Regions from separate parts of the Streptomyces sp. NPDC015346 genome, predicted to be linked through region 1. Evidence: riboswitches for the same ligand, from Rfam matches in the RefSeq annotation. Region 1 holds a riboswitch; each other region holds the start of a gene.

Region 1 (3,199 bases):
CGCTCGCTGGCCCGCGACTTCGCGGCCCGTACGTACGGCCGGCCGGCCGCCACCGCCGTCGGGGAGTACGAAGCGTTCGCCACGACCCTGGCGTTTCTGCGCCACCGGGCCCAGCGCGGCGCGGCGGGCCCCGACTTCACCGCCCGCGAGCAGGAGCTGCTCCACCACCTGTGGCAGCGCAAGCCGGTCGCCTCGCCCGCGCTCACCTACGCGGCGCGGGCGACGGGCCAGGTGTGGGCGCCGCCGCAGTACCTCGACTACGGCGGCTACAACCCGTACCGCAGTTAGGGCTTCACCGGGCCGGTGCCCGTCAGACGGTGAGGCCCTTGTCGCGCAGCCAGGCCGCCGGGTCCACGCCCTCGCCGCCCGCGGTGTGCACCTCCAGGTGCAGGTGCGAGCCGGTCACGTTGCCGGTCGCGCCCACGCGGCCGATCGTCTCGCCGGTGCCGACCGACTGGCCCACGCCGACCGTCATCGAGGACAGGTGGCAGTACCAGATCTCCGTACCGTCCTCCAGCTCCAGGACGATGCGGTAGCCGTACGCGCCGGACCAGCCCGCCGACTTGATGGTGCCGCCGTGGACGGCCTTGACCGGGGTACCGCTGCTCGCCGCGAAGTCGAGGCCGGTGTGGTAGCCGGAGGACCACATGGAGCCGGACTGGCCGAAGGTGGAGGAGATGTAGTACGAGGAGGTGGGCATGGCGTAGCTCGCGGCGAGCTTGGCCAGGCGCTCCGCCTCGGCCTTGGCCGCCGCCTCCTCCTCGGCCTTCTTCTTGGCCTCGGCCGCCGCCTGCTCGGCCGCGGTCGCCTTGGCGGCCGCTTCCGCCGCGGCCTTCTCGGCCGCCGCCTTCTCCGCGGCGGCCTTCTCGGCGGCGTCGGCGGAGGCCTGCTGCTGCTCGGCCTGCTGGAGGATGCGGGCGCGCAGCGCCTCGCCGGCGTCGGCGGTGGACGAGGCGGCGGACACGGGGGTGGCCGAGCCGTCCGACACCCCCGTCGCCTCGGCCGGGAGGGCGAGGGAGGCGGTGAGCGGCTGGGGGTTGTTCGTGCCCGAGTCCGGGTCCGTGCCCTCGTCGCCGTCGGAGATCAGCTCGCCGACGCCCGGGAGATCGGAGGCTTGCGGGAGGCCGAGGTCGGGAAGGGATATGGAGACCGGCGGCTTGTCCTGCGCGGTGGCCATGCCGCCCGCACCGACAGCCGCGATGACACCGACGCCGAGGACGGTGGAGGACCGGGCGAAGTTGGAGCGCTGCTTCACGACACGGTGACGTCCGCCGGAGCGGGACTGCTGGCGGAGGGAATCCTCGGTGGGGTTCCACTCCCCCCACGTCGTCGCGTCGTCGTCCGTCCCGGCGGCACCCGAGGCACCGAACGCATGGAAGGGGGCTTCGGGGGCAGGGGTGTTGGACGCCACGGAGGCGTACTCCTTTCCTTCCTTCTCGCCTACCGGGTTAGCTGACGGGTTCGGAGCAGGAAGGTCTCCTACGAGCGCTGCCGCACGGGTGCGGAAGGGCCCGATTCACCCCAAGTGGTGGTTCCCCGGTTCCTCTTCAGGATTCGGCGCACGCGCACGGTGCCGTCTCTTGCGACGGCTGGGACGACCGCGCTGCGTTATCGAACGTTAATAGACGCGAGGGCCTGATTCCAAGCCGTTCCGGCTGATCGTTCAAGAGATTAAGGTGCTATACACCGATTTGACCATCCTTCAGTAAACACGCGCCGAACACCGTAGAACTGACGGTGTGTCAATTGTTATCGCAGCGGTACTCCGCCACTACGGATGGTCACGGCACCACGGGCATCGTCCGGCGCCGTTCCGGCTGCCCCACCGCCGGCCGGCTCACCGCGAGCAGCGCCATGTCGTCGGTCGCACCTCCGCCCGTGTACCGGCGGACGTCGTCGACGAGCGCGTCCAGCAGCTCCTGGGGGCCGGGGAAGATCCGCCCGGCGAGACGCTCGGCCGGGTCGTAGAACTCCCCCCGCGCGTTGCGGGCTTCGGACAGCCCGTCTGTGTAGAGGAGCAGCGTGGCCCCCGGCGGGTAGGGGGACTCGTCGGCCCGGTCCGGCCAGGCGGCCAGTTCGCCCATGCCGAGCGGCAGGGCGGCCTCGCTCGGCGCCAGAAGCTCCAGGCCTCCGTCCGCGTACAGCAGCAGCGGCTCCGGATGGCCGCGGTTGACCACCCGTACGAGCCCGTCGCCGCGCGGGATCTCCGCGAGGACGGCGGTGGTGAACCCCTCGACGGCGTCCAGGCCGTCGCGGCGCGTTCCCTCCCGGGTCAGCGCGCGCTCCAGTCGCTGGGCGACGCCCTCCAGCGTCGACTCCTGCTCGGCCGCCTCCCGGAAGGCGCCGATGACGACGGCGACCGCCTCGACGGCGTCGAGACCCTTGCCCCGGACGTCGCCGACCACGAGCCGTACCCCGTAGGGCGTGTCCTGGACGGCGAACAGGTCACCGCCGATGAACGCGTCGGCCTGCGCCGCCTCGTACCGGGCCGCGACCTGCAGCCCGCCGATCCGCTCGGCGGGCGTGGGCAGTACGGCCTTCTGGGCGGTCTCCGCGATCACCCGGGCCGAGGCGAGCCGCTGGCCGCTGCGCCGCACGACCCGGTTGATGAGGAGCGCGAGGGCGGAGACGGTGACGACGGTGAGTGTCTCGGTGAGGGCGGGGACGTCCGTGGTGGTGTCGTTGTAGAAGTGCAGCCCGACCCCTGCGAGCACGGCGGCGATGCCGGTGAGCAGCGTGGTCAGCATCGAGAAGAAGGGGGCCGCGACGAGCGGCGCGGCCGAGAACATCGGGGCGGCCGTGTAGGCGGGCGGGGTGGCGAGGTCGAAGACGACTCCGCCCAGGATGATCAGCGGAGGCAGGGCTTTCAGGAACCGCCGGGCGCGCTCGACCTGCGCGGGCGTGCGCCCGTTGGGCCCGGGACCCTGACTCTGGCCCTGGCCCGCACTCCGGCCCGCGCCCTGGCCCGCACTCCGGCCCGCGCCCTGGCCCGTCTCCCGCCGACCCTGCCCGTGCCCCTGCCCCACCTGTGCTCTCCTGCCCGGTCCCGGTCCGTACACGGCGACGGACGGTACCGCGCCCTTCCCAGGGTGGAGGCCGCCGCGCCGGGCGGCCACCCCCGCTGGCCCGAGTGGGCTACGGAACGGCCCCTGGCCCCCGGCCCCGGCAACCGGCCCCGCCCCCCTCTTACAGGTTCCGC
Region 2 (3,199 bases), on a different contig from region 1:
GCGGCGTCAAACACGTCCATCTCACCGCGCCCGGCTCGGACGCGCGCCACTCGCGGCACGCCATGGCCATCCACCCCGGCTGGTTCGACCGCTCTCCGTGCGGCACCGGGACGTCGGCCAGGATGGCGCAACTGCACGCGCGGGGACGGCTTCCGCTGCACCAGGACTTCGTCAACGAGTCGTTCATCGGCACCCGCTTCACCGGCCGGCTGGTCGGCGAGACCGAGGTGGGCGAGGTACCGGCCGTGGTGCCGGCCATCACCGGCCGGGCGTGGATCACCGGTACGGCGCAGTACTTCCTGGACCCTGACGACCCGTTCCCCGCCGGGTTCCTGCTGTGACGGCCTCCCGCCGTACGTCCCGACACTGTCTCCCGCCGTGAAAACGTGAAATTGTACGCTGGTGCGGCGGCGCCTTCCCGCGACAGCCGGGCGGCGTGACAAGCGGAAGTCGGAGAACGGCACATGGGCCACCTGAAGCAGAGTCACCTCATCACCACCCGCGAGCGGCTGCGCGACCAGGTGGCCCACGCCCTGCGGGCCGCGCTGATCTCCGGCGAGCTGAAGCCCGGGGAGGTGTACTCGGCGCCCGGTCTGGCCGAGGACTTCGGGATCTCCGCGACGCCGGTCCGCGAGGCCATGCTCGACCTCGCCCGCGAGGGCCTGGTCGAGCCGGTGCGCAACAAGGGTTTCCGGGTCACCGAGGTCGACGAACGCGACCTCGACCAGTACACGGACATCCGGCTGCTCATCGAGGTGCCGACGGTGGGCCGGGTCACGCTCACGGCGGACCGCGCGGAGCTGCGCGCGCTGCGCCCGATCGCCGAGGACATCGTGGCGGCGGCCCGCGCCCACGACCTCATCGGCTACCTCGAATCCGACCGGCGCTTCCACCTCACGCTGCTCGGCCTCTCCGGCAACGAGCGCCTGGTCGAGACCGTCGGCGATCTGCGCAAGCGCTCCCGGCTCTACGGCCTGACCGCGCTGGACGAGCGGGGCGAGCTGCTGCCCTCCGCCGAGGAGCACCTGGAGCTGCTCGACCTCATGCTGGCCGGCGACGCGATGGGCGCCGAGGCCTGCATGGTCCGCCACCTCAGCCACGTACGGTCCCTGTGGGCGCGGGACGACTCCCGTACGGTGCCGGCCGGCCCGCGCGGGAGCGCCGGGACGGTGGGCCGGCCGCGCGGCCCTCGCCAGGACGTACGCCCAACCAGGGCATGAACTCCCGAATCGGACAGAAGCACCCTTTCCCTCCTTCTGCTTCGATATCGCCTATCAGGGCTGATGCATGGCGATGACCGATATTCCCTGCCGGTGACATGAATCACCCTCAGGGAAATCCCGGGTCGTCACCCGACCGCACCCCCTTGCGCGTCAAGGAAGTTCGGAGTCGAGGAAACCAGGGGCGGAAATAACGGAGACTCGCCGCGTCTTGTTTCCGCCGGTATTTCTCGCCTACGGTCACCTCCATTCGGACGGATCGCCGAATCCTGCCACCGTCCGAAAACCCGATCATTACACCCGTCGGCAGGAGCGGGGGACCCAGGTATTTCGCCGGTCCGGATTTCCGGACCGGCTCGGGGTGAAGCCGCACGTGTGCGGCCGGGCATCTCCAGCCCGAACCCGACAGCTCACCCCGCAGGCGCCGGAGAGGAATCCCAACATGCCCGCTCACGGTAAGCACCGGCGCCCCAAGACCCGTCTCCGTCCGCTCAGCCGCGGCATCGCCCTGGCGAGCACGGGTGGCGCCGCCCTCGCGCTGCCCCTGGTCGCCACGGCCGCCGCCCACGCCGCGCCCGCGACGGCCCCCGCGGTCGCCACCGAGAAGACCGTCGTCAACTCGGTGGAAAAGATCAAGAATGCAATTCCCGCCGGAAAGGAATCGGTGCGCAAGACGTACACGGTCGTATCCGGCGACTCGCTTTCGGCGATCGCTCAGGAACAGCGTGTGCGGGGCGGCTGGAAGGCTCTGTACCGGACCAATCGAAGTGTCGTCGGTGACAACCCGTCACTTATCCACCCCGGTCTCGAACTGACGATCCGCCCGCTGACCGGCACCGCCCCGCAGGCGAAGCCGAAGCCCGCCGCGAAGCCGAAGCCGAAGGCCAAGCCGGCGAAGGACACCGGCACCGCCGGCGACCGGGCCAGCCGCTCGCAGGAGCGGACCGCCCCGGCGGCCCCGGCTCCGGCCGCGGCCCCGGCGGCCGCGAAGAGCTACAGCAACGACCTCGACGGCTGGATCCGGGAGTCGCTGGACGTCATGGCGCGGTACGGCATCCCCGGTTCGTACGAGGGCATCCACCGCAACATCATGCGCGAGTCGTCCGGCAACCCGCAGGCCATCAACCTCTGGGACTCCAACGCCGTCAAGGGCACCCCCTCGAAGGGTCTCCTCCAGGTCATCGAGCCGACCTTCCTCGCCTACCACGTGCCCGGCACCTCGATGGACCTCTTCGACCCGGTCGCCAACATCACCGCCGCGTGCAACTACGCCGCGGACCGGTACGGCTCCATCGACAACGTCAACGGGCCCTACTAGGACGCCCCCACCTCCTGACCCGTCGGCGAGGACCCGTGGAGTTCACCTCCGCGGGTCCTCGCCGGCTCGGCGCGCGGCCTCGTCGTGCGCGGCCTTGTCGTCCGCCGCGTGGCCGCGCTCCAGGCAGGCGATGACCTCCTCGTCCGGGGTCTGCGAGAAGTCCGCGTAGAACTGGCCGATCGCGTAGAAGAACTCCGGCTCCCGCACGGCGACGGCCTCGTCCACCTCCCCGCCGAGCCGGGCCGGCCAGCCGTGGGGCGCGACCGGCACCGCGAGCACGATCCGCGCGGCCCCCCGGGCGCGGACCACCCGGCAGGCGGCGAGCGCCGTCGACCCCGTGGCCAGGCCGTCGTCCACCACCACGGCCGTGCGGCCGTCGAGCGGGACCGGTCGCCGCGCCCCGCGATAGCGCTGGACGCGCTCAAGCAGCACCCCCCGCTCCCGCTCCTCGACGGCGTCGACATCGCGGTCGGAGACCCCCGTCTCCCGCAGGACCCGCTCGTTGAGGACCCGTACGCCGTCCTCGCCGATGGCGCCCATGGCCAGCTCGGGCTGGTAGGGCACGCCCAGCTTGCGTACGAGACAGATGTCCAGGGGCGCGCCGAGGCTGCGGGCGACCTGTTCGGCCACCGGCACCCCTCCGCGGGGCAGTCCGAGGACC
Region 3 (3,199 bases), on a different contig from region 1:
TGAACCCGACCGAAAGGGCAGAGATGTCCGAAAAGCCAGTTCCGACCACCGGCGAGGAGCGCGGGGACGGGAAGTTCCCCAAGGGGCTGGTCCTCCGGCTCTTCGCCTACCTGGTGGCCGGCCACCTCTTCGCCGGCTTCCTCTACCTGCTCTTCATGCTCGGCGGCCAGAACCACTAGCGGGCCGGGCTGCGTGGGCTACGCCTCGGTGACGAGGCGCTCGCGCAGCCGCTCGCGCGTCGCGGGGGAGAGCTTCAGGCCGTCCGAGAGGTAGCTCTCGACCGTGCCCCAGTTCTGCTCGATCGTCTCGAACGCCGCCCGCAAGTACTCCAGGCGCGCGTCGAAGAGCGGGCTGAGCAGCTCCATCACCTCGGGCGACAGGGCGTCGGCGGCCGTGGAGCTGCGGCGCACCTTGTAGCGGCGGTGCGGGTCGTTCGACTTCACGTAGTCGGCCTCGATGGCCTCGCGCTCGACCCCCACCGCGAGCAGCGAGATGGCTATGGAGAGGCCCGCCCGGTCCTTGCCGGCCGCGCAGTGCATGAGGGCGGGGACGCTGTCCTCGGCCATCGCGTGCAGGACGCGGCTGTGCTCCGCCGTCCGCTCGGCAATCATCTTCCGGTATGAATCGGACATTCGGGCCGCCGCCTTGCCGTCGGCGAGCACCGAGCGGAGCTGCTCGATGTTGCCGGTGCTCACCAGCTTCCAGAACTCCTTGCCGTCGGCCGGGTCGTTGAGCGGTATGTTCACATTTCGTACACCCGGAAGCTCGACATCGGGCCCCTCGACCTTCCGGTCCGCCTGGTTGCGGAAGTCGAAGATGGTGTGCAGCCCCAGGCCGGCGAGGAACGCCGCGTCCTCCTCGGTGGCGTGCGCCAGGTGGCCGCTGCGGAAGAGCCGCCCGAACCGCACCGACCTGCCGTCCACGGTCGGCAGGCCGCCCACGTCCCGGAAGTTGCGTACCCCGCTCAGCTCGGGCTCGGTCGACGGGACCTGCGGCAGCTGCTGCGTCACGAGTGCTCCTGAGTGTTGTGAGGATGTTCGACGATACGAGATCGGTTCCTCGGGCAATCATCCCGGGTCGGCTTCCCTCGGCACACCCCTCGGGCGGGAATGAGCTGTCTGTCCGAATTGGGACATTAGAGATAACGCGCCCTGATTGCAGGGGAGATGGTCTCCGGCGCGTGAGCAGCGTCATAACTGTGACGGAACGTGCCTGATCGTCCCGGGCAATTCCCCTGCGCGAAAAGGAGATCCAGGTTCCGTCATCGACGGAGGGTGACCGGAATTCCGGGCGAATTCCAAGCCGGAGAATGCGAGACGAATCCGACGGCTTGTTCGCGCCGACCCCACTCGTCTACGGTCACCGTCAATCCGGTCGGACCGCCGAATCCTGCCACCGTCCGGAATCCGCACCCACCCCACGTACGGCAGGAGCGGGGGACCCAGGTAGTACGCCGTTCCGGTCGTTTCCGGACGGCTTGGGGTCAAGTCGCGTGAAAACGCGGCCGGACATCTCCAGTCCGCACCCGACAGCTCACCTCGTAGGCGACGGAGAGGAATTCGTCATGCCCGCAAAGGGTAAGCACCGCCGCCCGAAGGTCAACCCGCTCACTCGCGGATTCGTCGCCGCCGGTACCGGCGGCGCCGTCGTCGCCCTCCCGCTCCTCGGCGCCACCGGCGCCCACGCCGCGGAGAAGGCCGCTCCCGCCGTGACGCCCCAGCAGGCCGTCGCCGCCGTCGCCGCTCCGGCCAAGGCCCCGGCCGCGCCCGCCGCCAAGGCCAAGCCCACCACGTACTCCGTCGTCGCCGGCGACTACCTGTCCAAGATCGCCGCCGAGCACCACCTGGCCGGCGGCTGGAAGAAGCTCTACGCCGACAACCGCGAGGTCGTGGGCGAGAACCCGTCGCTGATCCTGCCGGGCATGAAGCTCACCCTCGGCGCCAAGTCGCCGGCCAAGGCGTCCGCGCCCAAGGCCGCCGCGCCGAAGGCCGCGCCGAAGGCGGCCCCCAAGGCCGCGCCCAAGACGGAGAAGTCCTCCTCCGGTTCGGCCGAGTCGCGCAGCTCGCGCTCCACCGAGCGCACCACGGTGGAGTCCGCCCCGGCGGCCCCGGCCGCCCCCGCGCAGGCCGCGTCCTCCGGCTGGGTCGCCCCGGTCTCCGGCGGCGTCTCCACGCCGTACCGCGCCTCCGGCTCCATGTGGTCCTCCGGCTACCACACCGGTGTCGACTTCATGGCCTCCTCCGGCACCTCCGTGAAGGCCGTCGGCCCGGGCACCGTCCACTCCGCCGGCTGGAGCGGCTCGTACGGCAACGAGGTCGTCATCCAGCACGCGGACGGCACGTACTCGCAGTACGCGCACCTCTCCTCCCTCTCCGTCTCCGCCGGCCAGAGCGTCAGCGGTGGCGACCAGATCGGCCTGTCCGGCTCGACCGGCAACTCCAGCGGTCCGCACCTGCACTTCGAAATGCGCACCGGGCCGAGCTACGGCTCCGACATCGACCCGCTGGCCTACCTGCGCCAGCACGGCGTCGGCGTCTGATCCACATACGCCAGAGAGGCCCGGCACCCGCGTGCCGGGCCTCGGCGTATTCCGGCTTTGGGCAATCTTGACCGGTGGCGTATCTCACCCGCCGTCAACCCCTCCTTACGGTCGCGTAGGTCACACCCGTAAGGGAAAGATGTGTTCCCGTGGCAGACGATTCGAGATCAAGAGACACGCACGTATTCGGGTCGTACGCGGCGATCGGTGACAGCTTCACCGAGGGCGTCGGAGACCCCGGGCCCGACGGGAGATACGTCGGCTGGGCGGATCGCTTCGCGGTCCTGCTGGCCGACCGACTGCCCGAGCCCGACGCGTTCCGTTACGCCAACCTGGCCGTACGCGGCCGCCTCCTGGACCAGATCGTGGCCGAGCAGGTGCCGAGGGCGAAGCAACTCGCCCCCGATCTGGTGTCCTTCTGCGCGGGCGGCAACGACATCATCCGCCCCGGCAGTGACCCCGACGACGTCGCCGAGCGCTTCGAGCGCGCCGTCGCCGAGCTGACGTCCGCCGTGGGCACGGTCATGGTGACGACCGGCTTCGACACCCGTGACGTTCCCGTCCTCCGGCACCTGCGCGGCAAGATCGCCACCTACACGGCCCACGTCCGCGCCATCGCCGACCGCTACGGCTGTCCGGTCCTGGACCTGTGGTCGCTCA
Region 4 (3,199 bases), on a different contig from region 1:
CCCGCTCGCCCGTCTCGAAGGCCAGATCGCCCTGGCGACCCTGCTGACGCGTCTGCCGGACCTGCGACTCGCGGTCGATCCCGCCGATCTGCGGTGGCGCGGCGGGCTCATCATGCGCGGATTGCGCACGCTTCCGGTGGAGTTTGCCCCAGTTGCGAGCTGACGTGGACTGACGGGCCGTCAAGACTGTGACTTTTACGTGATCTCCGCTGCATCGACTTGTGACAAGCGTTCGAATGCCGCTACGTTCACCGTCACCTCAGCAGTCACGCGAAAGGCACTCCGCATGCGCTCCGGGAACGGTCGACACCGCAGACCCCGCCAGGCCCCCGCCCTCGTCGTCGCCGCAGGCGTGACCGGATCGGCCCTCGCGCTGCCGTTGCTCGGCGCGGGTTCCGCCTCGGCCGCCGACGCCGCCACGTGGGACCGCGTCGCCGAATGCGAATCGGGAGGCCTGTGGAGCGCCCACTTCGGCAACGGGCTCTACGGCGGGCTCCAGTTCACGCAGGAGACCTGGGAGACCTACGGCGGTCTGGCGTACGCGTCCAGCGCGGACCTCGCCAGCCGCGCCCAGCAGATCGCGGTGGCCGAGAAGGCGCTCGCCGCGGGCTCCACCCAGTGGGCCACCTGCGCCCCCATCGCCGGCCTGACGAACGACGGCGCCGCCCCCGACGTCGACCCCGGACCGCCCGTCACGCCGACCGAGCCCACGGGCCCGGTCGAGGAGTCGGACTGGACCTCCGGCCTCGCGACCGCCCCCGGATCGGCCACCGCCTCTCCCGACGCGCCCGAGGCGCCCGAGACCGCGCCGGCCGCGCCGACGACACCCGCCGCGCCGACGACGCCCGCCGCGCCCGTGACGCCGGACGCCTCGACGCCCACCGGAACGCCGGCCACCGGGACCCCGTCCCCGGCCGGCACGACGCCCGCCGCGCCCGCCGCGCCCACCGCACCGGCGGCCCCCGGCACCGGCAAGCACCGCGGCGACGCGGCCCCGGAAGAGACGGTCAATACGGACAAGAGCCCGGAAACCGGTCGTCACGCCTCGCCGGCTGACGGGGCGACAGCCGGCGCGGCTCCCGTCGAGGGGTCAAGCGATTCGGGCAGCACGGACAGTGCGGGCACTTCGGGTGAATACACCGTCAGGCCGGGCGACAGTCTCTCCGAGATCGCTCAGAAGAACGAGCTGCCCGGAGGCTGGGCCTCCCTCTACGACGCCAACCGCCGGACGGTGGGCGTCGATCCGGACCTCATCCTCCCTGGCCAGAGTCTCGATCTGACGCTCGGACTGGCCCAGCCGCAGGGGTAGTTCGGGACCCTATGTCCGGTTCTGTCGAAGTGAGACATGAGTCTCTTCGCCCGAACTGGCGTGCCGCGTCCGCAAAGTCTGCTCTTGTCGCCTCTCACCTGCGCAAACACCCTTTATCGGCACGCAAGTGGGGGCGATATGTCCCTCTTGGGCTTCTTTGAACTTCGGAGAGGTCTGTGTCTACGGTCGTCATCGCTCGCCACCGCGGGCCCCGTCGACCGGTACGCCGAATCCTGCCGTCGGCCGATGGGAACAGTCGTCGCGTCAGCGCCGAAGGCAGGAGCGGGGGACCCAAGGTAAGTGCCGTCCCCGGCCGTCAGACAGACGGCCGACGGATCGGCTTGGGGTGAAGCCGCGCGCCAGTCGCGCGGCCGGGCAGCTCACGCCCGAACCCGACAGCTCACCTCGTAGGCGTCGGTGAGGAGAAGTCCCATGCTGTTTTCCGCCAAGGGCAAACACCGCCGTCCCTCCAAGGCCGCCCGCGCCGTCGCCCTCGCCGGGGTCGCCGGCGTCGCCGTCGCCGCCCCCCTGATGACCGCAGGCTCCGCCTCGGCCGCGACCGCCTCCGAGTGGGACGCCGTCGCCCAGTGCGAGTCCGGTGGCAACTGGTCCATCAACACCGGCAACGGCTACTACGGTGGCCTGCAGTTCTCGACCTCCACCTGGGCCGCCTACGGTGGCACCGCGTACGCCGCCACCGCCGACCAGGCCTCGAAGTCGCAGCAGATCGAGATCGCCGAGAAGGTCCTCGCCGGCCAGGGCAAGGGTGCCTGGCCGAGCTGTGGCGTGGGCCTCTCCAGCGCCTCCTACACCGGTGGCGCCGCCGAGAGCGCGCCGCAGCAGAGCGCCCCGCAGCCGCAGGAGCGCAAGGCCGAGCAGCCGACGACCCGCAGCGAGCAGCGCACCGCGCCCAAGGCCGCGGCGAAGAAGGCCGAGCCGAAGAAGACCGTCACCACGCCGACCGGCAAGAAGGTCGCGAAGGGCGACGGCGAGTACAAGGTCGTCGCCGGCGACACCCTGAGCAAGATCGCCGCCGCGCACGACGTCAAGGGCGGCTGGGAGAAGCTCTTCCAGCTCAACAAGGACATCGTCGACGACGCCGACCTGATCTACCCGGGCCAGCAGCTTCACCTGAAGTGAGCCCGGCGGCCCGTGTGAGTCCGGCGGCTCCCACGGGTCCCAGGACCCCCAGGGGTCCGATGACCCTCCCGCGGTGACCACCCCGGTCCGGCGCGCCCCTTCCCCCGTGGCGCGCCGGGCCGGGGTTTCCCCTGTTACCGGTGAGTAGTTCTGGGGTCCTATGACCCCAAACGCATGCCCTTGGGTCCTTTTTCGTCCCAGCGGGCGGGCGCCCGGCCGACCGGAGCCCCGGAGCCGGTTAGGCTCTTGTCGCAAGGCCGAAGCGACCCTGCACAAGTGTTCGTCACATCTAGCGTCACATCCCAGAAGGAGATGCTCGTGCCGTCCATCGACGTCGTCGTAGCCCGGGAAATCCTGGACTCCCGAGGCAACCCCACGGTCGAGGTCGAGGTCGGCCTCGACGACGGCAGCACCGGCCGTGCTGCCGTTCCGTCCGGTGCCTCCACCGGAGCGTTCGAGGCCATTGAGCTCCGTGACGGAGACAAGAGCCGCTACATGGGCAAGGGCGTGGAGAAGGCCGTTCTCGCCGTCATCGAGCAGATCGGCCCGGAGCTCGTCGGCTACGACGCCACCGAGCAGCGCCTGATCGACCAGGCGATGTTCGACCTGGACGCCACGGACAACAAGGCCTCGCTCGGCGCCAACGCCATCCTCGGCGTCTCCCTCGCCGTCGCGCACGCCGCCTCCGAGGCCTCCGACCTCCCGCTCTTCCGCTACCTCGGCGGCCCGAACGCGCACCTGCTGCCCGTT

What was found. A riboswitch is a leader RNA that binds a small molecule or an ion and turns the genes downstream of it on or off. The one in region 1 is predicted to bind cyclic di-AMP.
Region 2: linked by a shared signal. The riboswitch ahead of ACF06X_RS13965 (transglycosylase SLT domain-containing protein) and the one ahead of ACF06X_RS29905 (M23 family metallopeptidase) in region 1 are both predicted to bind cyclic di-AMP.
Region 3: linked by a shared signal. The riboswitch ahead of ACF06X_RS07855 (peptidoglycan DD-metalloendopeptidase family protein) and the one ahead of ACF06X_RS29905 (M23 family metallopeptidase) in region 1 are both predicted to bind cyclic di-AMP.
Region 4: linked by a shared signal. The riboswitch ahead of ACF06X_RS22805 (transglycosylase family protein) and the one ahead of ACF06X_RS29905 (M23 family metallopeptidase) in region 1 are both predicted to bind cyclic di-AMP.

Annotation. Positions count from the first base shown of each region.
Region 1 is NZ_JBIBTW010000009.1:294,135-297,333, reverse strand. Features, by position in the region: gene ACF06X_RS29910 (PrsW family intramembrane metalloprotease) at 1-288, shown strand, start outside; gene ACF06X_RS29905 (M23 family metallopeptidase) at 311-1,411, opposite strand; cyclic di-AMP (ydaO/yuaA leader) riboswitch at 1,423-1,570, opposite strand; gene ACF06X_RS29900 (PP2C family protein-serine/threonine phosphatase) at 1,782-2,870, opposite strand; gene ACF06X_RS29895 (MerR family transcriptional regulator) at 3,187-3,199, opposite strand, start outside.
Region 2 is NZ_JBIBTW010000003.1:699,808-703,006, reverse strand. Features, by position in the region: gene ACF06X_RS13975 (proline racemase family protein) at 1-341, shown strand, start outside; gene ACF06X_RS13970 (GntR family transcriptional regulator) at 465-1,220, shown strand; cyclic di-AMP (ydaO/yuaA leader) riboswitch at 1,471-1,657, shown strand; gene ACF06X_RS13965 (transglycosylase SLT domain-containing protein) at 1,663-2,538, shown strand; partial or broken gene ACF06X_RS13960 (phosphoribosyltransferase) at 2,644-3,199, opposite strand, start outside.
Region 3 is NZ_JBIBTW010000002.1:416,236-419,434, reverse strand. Features, by position in the region: gene ACF06X_RS07870 (helix-turn-helix domain-containing protein) at 1-3, shown strand, start outside; gene ACF06X_RS07865 (DUF6126 family protein) at 24-179, shown strand; gene ACF06X_RS07860 (tyrosine-protein phosphatase) at 198-1,010, opposite strand; cyclic di-AMP (ydaO/yuaA leader) riboswitch at 1,371-1,560, shown strand; gene ACF06X_RS07855 (peptidoglycan DD-metalloendopeptidase family protein) at 1,565-2,539, shown strand; gene ACF06X_RS07850 (SGNH/GDSL hydrolase family protein) at 2,689-3,199, shown strand, end outside.
Region 4 is NZ_JBIBTW010000006.1:90,087-93,285, reverse strand. Features, by position in the region: gene ACF06X_RS22815 (cytochrome P450) at 1-163, shown strand, start outside; gene ACF06X_RS22810 (transglycosylase family protein) at 287-1,309, shown strand; cyclic di-AMP (ydaO/yuaA leader) riboswitch at 1,568-1,738, shown strand; gene ACF06X_RS22805 (transglycosylase family protein) at 1,742-2,449, shown strand; gene eno (phosphopyruvate hydratase) at 2,768-3,199, shown strand, end outside.